Regions from separate parts of the Streptomyces sp. NBC_00663 genome, predicted to be linked through region 2. Evidence: riboswitches for the same ligand, from Rfam matches in the RefSeq annotation. Region 2 holds a riboswitch; the other holds the start of a gene.
The links. A riboswitch is a leader RNA that binds a small molecule or an ion and turns the genes downstream of it on or off. The one in region 2 is predicted to bind glycine.

Region 1: it holds a riboswitch for glycine, as region 2 does, so the genes downstream of both, gcvT (glycine cleavage system aminomethyltransferase GcvT) here and gcvP (aminomethyl-transferring glycine dehydrogenase) in region 2, are expected to answer to the same signal.

The regions. Positions count from the first base shown of each region.
Region 1 covers NZ_CP109027.1:2,961,443-2,965,849, reverse strand. The annotation lists gene glyA (serine hydroxymethyltransferase) at 1-578, opposite strand, end outside; gene gcvH (glycine cleavage system protein GcvH) at 594-971, opposite strand; gene gcvT (glycine cleavage system aminomethyltransferase GcvT) at 1,089-2,204, opposite strand; glycine riboswitch at 2,243-2,348, opposite strand; glycine riboswitch at 2,349-2,443, opposite strand; gene OG866_RS13250 (AAA family ATPase) at 2,646-3,308, shown strand; gene OG866_RS13245 (enhanced serine sensitivity protein SseB) at 3,384-4,169, shown strand; gene OG866_RS13240 (enhanced serine sensitivity protein SseB C-terminal domain-containing protein) at 4,290-4,407, shown strand, end outside.
Region 2 covers NZ_CP109027.1:8,097,490-8,101,896, reverse strand. The annotation lists gene gcvP (aminomethyl-transferring glycine dehydrogenase) at 1-1,826, opposite strand, end outside; glycine riboswitch at 1,897-1,994, opposite strand; glycine riboswitch at 2,001-2,097, opposite strand; partial or broken gene OG866_RS36725 (PRC-barrel domain-containing protein) at 2,229-2,597, shown strand; partial or broken gene OG866_RS36720 (DNA polymerase IV) at 2,522-4,044, opposite strand; gene OG866_RS36715 (MerR family transcriptional regulator) at 4,103-4,407, opposite strand, start outside.

The DNA.
Region 1 (4,407 bases), 5.1 Mb from region 2:
ACCTCGTCGGCGATCCGGCGGAACTCGGCGAAGTCGAGCTGGCGCGGGTAGGCGGACCAGCCGGCGATGATCACCTTGGGGCGGTGTTCCTTGGCGAGGCGTTCGACCTCGGCCATGTCGACCAGGCCGGCGTCGTCGACGTGGTAGGCGACGACGTTGAACTGCTTGCCGGAGAAGTTCAGGCGCATGCCGTGGGTGAGGTGGCCGCCGTGGGCGAGGTCCAGGCCCAGGATGGTGTCGCCGGGGGAGGCGAGGGCGAAGAGGGCGGCCTGGTTGGCGGAGGCGCCGGAGTGGGGCTGGACGTTGGCGTACTCGGCGCCGAACAGGTCCTTGATCCGGTCGATGGCGATCTGCTCGGCGACGTCGACGTGCTCGCAGCCGCCGTAGTAGCGGCGGCCGGGGTAGCCCTCGGCGTACTTGTTGGTCAGGACCGAGCCCTGGGCCTCCATGACCGCGAGCGGAGCGAAGTTCTCCGAGGCGATCATCTCCAGGGTGGACTGCTGCCGGTTCAGCTCGGCATCGACCGCGGCGGCGATCTCCGGGTCCAGCTCATGCAGGGGCGTGTTCAGTGCGGACATCAGGTGTACGACTCCTCAGCCGGCGGAAAAGGCGGTGTACTCGTCGGCGGAGAGCAGGTCGGCCGGCTCGTCCGCGGTGCGTACCTTGAACAGCCAGCCGCCCTCGAAGGGGGCGGAGTTCACCAGCGACGGATCGTTGACGACGTCCTCGTTGACCTCGGTGACCTCACCGGAGACGGGGGAGTACAGGTCGCTGACCGACTTGGTCGACTCCAGCTCGCCGCAGGTCTCGCCCGCGGTCACCGTGTCACCGACCTCGGGGAGCTGCACGAAGACGACATCGCCGAGCGCGTTGGCCGCGTGCTCCGTGATGCCGACCGTCGAGACGCCGTCCTCGGCGCCCGACAGCCACTCGTGCTCCTTGCTGTAGCGCAGCTGCTGGGGGTTGCTCATGGCCTGAATTCTCCTGTACGCGGGGGAGTGCTGATGAATGCGGGACTGCTGGGAAGTGCGTGAGCAGCGGAAATGTGCGCAGGGTCACGCGCGGGCGCGCGACCTCGCGTCCAGTGTCTACTTCTGCCGCTTGTAGAAGGGGAGAGCCACGACCTCGTACGGCTCGTGCGTGCCCCGGATGTCCACCCCGACGCCGTCCGTGCCAGGCGCGGAGTACATGGCGTCGACGTAGGCCATCGCGATCGGCTTGCCCAGCGTGGGGGAGGGGGCGCCGGAGGTGACCTCGCCGATCACCTTGCCCTCGGCGACGACGGCGTACCCGGCGCGGGGGACGCGACGGCCCTCGGCGATCAGGCCGACGAGGACGCGCGGCGGCTCGTGGTCGGCGTTCTCGGCGGCCTCGCGCAGCGCCGCGCGGCCCACGAAGTCGCCCTCCTTCTCGAACTTGACGACCCGGCCGAGCCCCGCGTCGAAGGGGGTCAGCTCGGTCGACAGCTCATGCCCGTACAGCGGCATGCCCGCCTCCAGGCGCAGCGTGTCCCGGCAGGACAGACCGCAGGGGACCAGACCGACGCCCTCGCCGGCCTTGGTCAGGGCCTGCCACAGCTCAACGGCGTCCGAAGGCTTCACGAAGAGCTCGAAGCCGTCCTCGCCGGTGTAGCCGGTGCGGGCGATCAGGGCCGGGACGCCGGCGACCGTGCCGGGCAGACCGGCGTAGTACTTCAGACCGTCGAGGTCGGCGTCGGTGAGGGACGCGAGGATGCCGGGGGACTCGGGGCCCTGGACGGCGAGCAGCGCGTACGCGTCCCGGTCGTCGCGCACCTCGGCGTCGAAGCCGACCGAGCGCTCGACGAGCGCGTCGAGGACGACCTGGGCGTTGGAGGCGTTCGCCACGACCATGTACTCGGTCTCGGCCAGCCGGTAGACGATCAGGTCGTCGAGGATGCCGCCGTCCTCGCGGCAGATCATGGTGTAGCGGGCGCGGCCGACGCCGACGGAGGCGATGTTGCCGACGAGAGCGAAGTTCAGCAGCTGGGCGGCCTGCGGCCCGGTCACCGTGATCTCGCCCATGTGGGAGAGGTCGAAGAGCCCGGCCTTCGTCCGCACGGCGTTGTGCTCGTCGCGCTCGGAGCCGTAGCGCAGCGGCATGTCCCAGCCGGCGAAGTCGGTCATCGTCGCGCCGAGCGCGCGATGCAGGGCGTCGAGCGCGGTCAGGCGGGGTTCATTGCTCATCGGACGGTTGTCTCCCAAGGCATGACGGGCGAGGTCGTTCCTCCCCATCTGTCATCGGAACCTGAGAGGTTCGCCATGACCGCAGGGGACATGACTTGCACCTTGGGTGGAGCCACCGGAGGGCGGCTCGCTTTTCAGATGTGCCTCGCCCGCGCGGTAACGGGGCCTGAGAGATTCAAGGGAGGGACTTGCTCCTTCGGCGCCCCAACCAGTGGTGGGGACTCTCCCGCGCGGATTCAAACGGCCGGTATGCAGTTGGCGCGGACATCATTGCACGCATCGGGCACGGGCGGCAGGGCCGCATCGTCCCCGCCCGTCGCCACCCCCTTTGTGACTGGCTTGTGGCACGACGATCACCAAAACAAGAGAGACACCCCATTACCTTCTCTTTACGCTCGGTGGGGAGGGGAACCCCCCTGACCCCGGAGGAGGACGATCACGGTGAACAGGCCCACTGCGTACGCCACCACCTCGGCCGTCGCGCTGCCCGCACAGCCGACCGCTCCGGCCCAGGAGGCATGCGCACCGCGGCCGGTCGTGCGTGACCTGCGCGACCGCGCCGGCCACAGCCCGCACGCCCTGCTCTTCGCCCCGGCCGACCTGGTGGTGATCACCGGCCTGCCCGGCAGCGGCAAGTCGACCCTGATGCGACGCGCCGTCAAGGGCGTACGGATCGACTCCCAGGACACCCGCGACCGCTGGGACGCCCGCGCGCCCCGCCTTCTGCCGTACGCGCTCTACCGTCCCCTGGTCCGCTTCGCCCACTACGTCGGCCTGCGCCGCACCCTGCGCTCCGGCGAGGGGGTCGTGGTGCACGACTGCGGCACCCAGTCCTGGGTGCGCGGCTGGCTGGCCCGCGCGGCCCAGCGCCGCGGCGGCACCCTGCACCTGCTGCTGCTCGACGTCACCCCGGACACCGCGCTCCAGGGCCAGCGCGAGCGCGGCCGGGGCGTCTCGCGCTACGCCTTCCTCCGCCACCGCACGGCGGCCGCCCGTCTGATCCGCTCCGTGGAGAAGGGCGAACTGCCCCAGGGAGTGGGCTCCGCGATCCTCCTCGACCGAGAGGCAGCGGACGCCCTACGCCGGATCGGGTTCACGGGCTGACGGGCAGGGCGCCAGGGGCCTGCCACCCGTTAGCCTTTCAGCCACACCAGCGGTACTCGGCAGGCGGACGGACAGATGGACTTCCCGGCACAGGACTTCCCGGCACAGGCGCACCCCTATCCGCACGGCGGCGGATGGCCCGGCAACGAGCTGGAGGAGGTGCTCTCGGCCTCCCTCGGTGTGCCCGGGGCCGGCGGCCGGATCATCGAGGTCCTTGGCCGCAGCTTCGTCTGGGTCCCCCTGCCGAACGGCGGCGGCGCCCACACCGGCCCCCTCGATCTGCCCACCCTCCAGATCGAGGGCCAGGCCTACGTCCCGGTCTTCAGCTCGGAGGAACAGTTCCGTCAGGTCGCCGGGGCGCACATGTCGTACACCGTCGCCCCCGCGGTGGAGTTCGCGCGCGGACTGCCGCCGCAGCTCGGCATGGCCCTCAACCCGGACGGCGTGGTCGGCGTGCCCCTTCCGCCGGCCGCCGTGGCGGACCTGTGCCGGGTGGGCCGCACCCCGCTGGACGGCCCCAACAGCGGCGGCCGGGTCAAGCTCTACGAGCCCGACTGGCAGGACGACCCGGTGGACTTCCTCGCCGCGGCCTGCGCCGAGTTCGCCGCGACGGGAGTCGTCCTGACGGCCCGCCGCTGCCTCGCCGCCATCGAGACGGCCGACCCCGTGATGTTCGTGGGCGTGGAGCTCTCCCCATGGGAGGGCGACTTGCGTACCCTCCCGATGGACGCCCTGGGCCGGGCGTTGGGCCAGGCACCGGTGGCCTGGCCGGTCAACCTGGTCCTGCTGGACGTGGTGGACGACCCGGTGGGCCACTGGATGCGCGAGACGGTACGTCCGTTCTACACGCAGGGCATGTAGACGTACCCAAGGTGCGCGATCAACCCCCACGGCCCGCAGCCCGCAACACACCACAAGCCCCGAGCTCTCAACGCTTAAGCTGTTTCCGACTACGAAACTTTCCCGAAGGGGCGGTAGAAGGTGAGTGCCAGCGGCACAGCGACCGGCCAGGTCGAGCACATGCTGCGCCAGGTGACGCCAGGGCGCTACGACGCCTACGAGGCACTCCTCCGCGCCCTCGCCACCCCCTCCTCCGGCC
Region 2 (4,407 bases):
TTGGTCCCATGCGCGGAGGACGGAATCAGACACACAGTCCGCTGCTCATCACCGTTGGCCCGGTGGTATCCCCGTACGGCGAGCAGTCCGGCCAGCTCCCCCTGCGACCCGGCGTTGGGCTGCAACGACACCTTGTCGTACCCGGTGACCTCCGCGAGCCGCTCCTCCAGCTCACGGATGAGCGTCAGATAGCCCTGCGCCTGCCCGGCGGGCGCGAAGGGGTGCAGCTGCCCGAACTCCGGCCAGGTGACCGGCTCCATCTCGGTGGTGGCGTTGAGCTTCATGGTGCAGGAGCCCAGCGGGATCATGCCGCGGTCGAGCGCGTAGTCCCGGTCGGCGAGCCGACGCAGATAGCGCAGCATCGCGGTCTCGGACCGGTACTGGTGGAAGACGGGGTGGGCCAGGAACTCGTCCGTCCGCACCATGGCGTCCGGCAGCGCGTCCTCGGCCGCCGCGTCCAGCGCCTCGACGTCCCCTTCGACCCCGAACGCGGTCCATACGGCGCCCAGCTGGGCCCGCGTGGTGGTCTCGTCGCAGGCGACGGAGATGTGATCGGCGTCGACGAGCCGCAGGTTGACCCCGTTCTCCTCGGCGGCGGCGACGACCTCGCCGGCCTTGCCGGGCACCCGTACGGTCACGGTGTCGAAGTAGGCGCCGTGCACGACCTCGACCCCACCGGCGGTGAGCCCCGCGGCGAGGACACGGGCGTACCGGTGGGTCCGCCGGGCGATGCCCTTGAGCCCCTCCGGCCCGTGGTAGACGGCGTACATCCCCGCCATCACCGCGAGCAGCACCTGGGCGGTGCAGATGTTGCTGGTGGCCTTCTCCCGCCGGATGTGCTGCTCACGAGTCTGGAGGGCGAGCCGGTACGCCTTGTTCCCGTCCGCGTCCACGGACACACCCACGAGCCGCCCGGGCAGGCTGCGCGCGAACTTCTCGTGCACCGCCATGTAACCGGCGTGCGGCCCGCCGAAGCCCATCGGCACCCCGAACCGCTGCGTGGTCCCGACGGCGATGTCGGCTCCGAGCTCGCCGGGCGACTTCAGCAACGTCAGCGCCAGCAGATCGGCGGCGACGGTCACCAGGGCTCCCAGCTCGTGCGCCTGGTCGATGACGGCCTTGATGTCGCGTACGGCACCGGAGGCGCCCGGGTACTGGAGGAGCACGCCGTTGATCTCCCGCGCGGCGATGTCGGCGGGAATCCCGTCGCTGAGGTCGGCGACGACGACCTCGACACCGGTCGGCTCGGCGCGGGTCTCGATGACGGCGACGGTCTGCGGCAACGCGTCCGCGTCGACCAGGAACAGCCCCTTCTTGTTCTTGCCCATGCGCCGGGACAGCGCCAGCGCCTCGGCGGCGGCCGTGCCCTCGTCGAGCAGCGAGGCACCGGAGGTCGGCAGCCCGGTGAGCTCGGCGACCATGGTCTGGAAGTTGAGGAGGGCCTCGAGCCGACCCTGGGAGATCTCGGGCTGGTAGGGCGTGTAGGCCGTGTACCAGGCGGGGTTCTCCATGACGTTGCGCAGGATGACGGGCGGGGTGAAGGTCCCGTAGTACCCGAGCCCGATCATGGACCCGAGAACCTGGTTCCGGTCGGCGAGCGACCGAAGCTCGGCCAGCACCTCGGCCTCGGTACGCGCCCCCGGCAGATCAAGGGAGTCGGCGTTCTTGATCACATCCGGCACCGCGGCGGCGGTGAGCTCGTCCAGCGAGCCGTAGCCGACCTGCGCGAGCATCTTGGCCCGGGCCTCGTGGTCGGGGCCGATGTGACGCTGCTCGAAGGGGATCCCCTGCTCGAGTTCGGTGAGCGGAGTGCGGTGGGCGGTCATTGCGGAGGCCTCCTGGTCTGACGCGACCTTTGAGGGACACCACGGCTGCGGGTCCCGGCGGCCTCCCCCTCTGTCATCTCAACCTGAGAGCTTCACCGGACACCCGAAGGTGCCCGGCTTTCACCGTCGGTGAGAGCGGAAGCCGTCGACACCCGCTCTGCTTTCCAGAGTGGCCTCGTCAGTGCGGTACGTGGGCCTGAGAGATTCCGGGGAGGATTTGCTCCTTCGGCGCCTCCGGACGATCTCCGGAGGACTCTCCCGCACAGGGTCAACAGCCGCTTGCCAGCCTACCAGCGCGCAAAATGCGGATCCCTGGAGGAGCCCTCGAGTGGCCACCGGTCTCAATCTGCTCTTTTGTAGTGCTTACGGATGAGTTGCGAGTCGCGACGTAGTGGAGGGCCCGTGCAGACCGATATCGATCCGCGCAACCTGATCGGCCGCAAGGCGATGGACCGCAACGGCATCAAGATCGGCACGATCGACGAGGTCTACCTCGACGACGCGACCGGCGTGCCCGAGTGGGCGGCCATACGCACCGGCCTGTTCTCCAGGGACGCCTTCGTCCCCCTGGAGCCGAGCGAACTGATCGAGGGCTCCTTGCGAGTCCCCTTCGACCGCTCCTTGATCAAGGACGCCCCCGACTTCGGCGTGGGCCGCCACCTCTCCCCCGACCAGGAACTCCAGCTCTACCACCACTACGGCCTGGACGTGGCCCCCGCACCCCCACTCCCGGACCGAGACTTCGGCAAACTGGCAGGCACAGAGGACGCGGACGCCTAACCCCGAAGCCCTCCACAGGGGCCACCCGCACCCGACAACGAGACTGTCACGGGTGGTGCGGGTGGGAACACAAATCCGGCCGAAGGCCGGATGCGACCCCACCCCCCTCCGCCACCAACGGCAATGGCTCAGCCACAGCCAACAACGCATCATCAACCCGAAACGTCCGCACCCTCCCCGGTCCGGAATCCGGCGTCTCGAACCGCACCGTCACCCGCCCCAGCCCACTCCCCTGAACCCACCCGTGCCCGAACTCGGCATGCACCACGTCGTGCCCCGCAACAAACCGCCGCTCGACAGCCACCTCCACCGCCTCCGCAGCCACCACATCCCCCGGCTCCTCCTCGGCCAGTTCCCCCAGATCCCCCGCGGCCTGCGCGAACAGATCCTCCTGCGTGTAGTCGGCCAGCCCGGAAACCCCCACCCCCAGCAACCGCACACCCCCCGTCGTGTCCACGGACTCCAACAACCGAGCCGCGGCCTCCCGCACGACCGCCGGATCATCGGTGGGCCCCCGCAGCGTCTCGGACCGGGTCAGCGTGGAGAAGTCGTACCGCCGCACCTTGAGCACGATCGTCCGCCCCGACAACCCGGCCCCCCGCAGCCTCCGCACACACCGGTCGGCCAGCCGCTGCACCTCCATGCCCACCCGCAGCCGATCGTGGATGTCGACGTCGTACGTGTCCTCCACCGACACCGACTTGGTCTCCCGCTCCGCCACCACCGGCCGCTCGTCATGCGCCAACGCCATGGCGTACAGCCCGTGCCCGTGCGCCTTCCCCAGCAGCCGTACGAGCTCGTCCTCCCCGGCCTCGACGATCTCCTCGACCGTGTGGATCCCGGCCCGCCGCAGATGGTCCCCGGTGGCCGGCCCCACTCCCGGCAGGATCCGCACGGACATCGGCCCGAGCAGCCCTCGCTCGGTCCCCGGATCGATCACCACCAGACCGTCGGGCTTGGCCTGCTCGGACGCGATCTTCGCGAGCATCTTGGACGCCGCGAGTCCCACCGAGCCCGTGAGCCCGGTGACCGCCCGTATGTCGGCACGCAGCTTCTCCCCCACCAGCCGCGCCGAGCCCTCGTCCCAGGCCACGCCCCCGGCCTCCAGATCCACGAACGCCTCATCGAGGCTCAGCGGCTCCACAAGCGGCGACAGCGCCCGCAGCAGCGCCATCACCTGCTCACTGATCGACCGGTAGAACCCGAAGCGCGGCACGAGATACGCGGCATTCGGCGCCAGCCGCCGCGCCTGCGCCATCGGCATCGCCGAATGGACTCCGAAGACCCGGGCCTCGTACGACGCGGTGGCCACCACACCACGCGGTCCCAGCCCGCCCACGACGACGGCCTTCCCGCGCAGACTCGGCTTGGACGCCTGCTCCGCCGAGGCGAAGAAGGCATCCATGTCGAGATGCAGGATCGTGGGCGCGTTTCTCACATGTCCGATGCTGCCCTACGCCACTGACAATGCCCTCGGTAATGCCCCGGGCAGAGCCTCAGACGGCCCGATTGCCCCGCCGCCGCGCCAGCTCGTCGGCGGGGTTGTTCCCCACCAGCGTCTCGCCGGTGTCGATCCGCTCCCCGTGCAACTGCGACAAGGCGCTCTCGACGTCCCGCCACACCACACCCACGGCGATCCCGAAGATGCCCTGGCCGCCCTGGAGCAGCGCGTGGACCTCGTCGGGCGAGGTGCACTCGTAGACCGTGGCGCCGTCGCTCATCAGCGTCATGCGTTCCAGGTCCCGGAAACCGCGCTCCCTGAGATGCTGCACGGCGGTACGGATGTTCTGGAGCGACACAC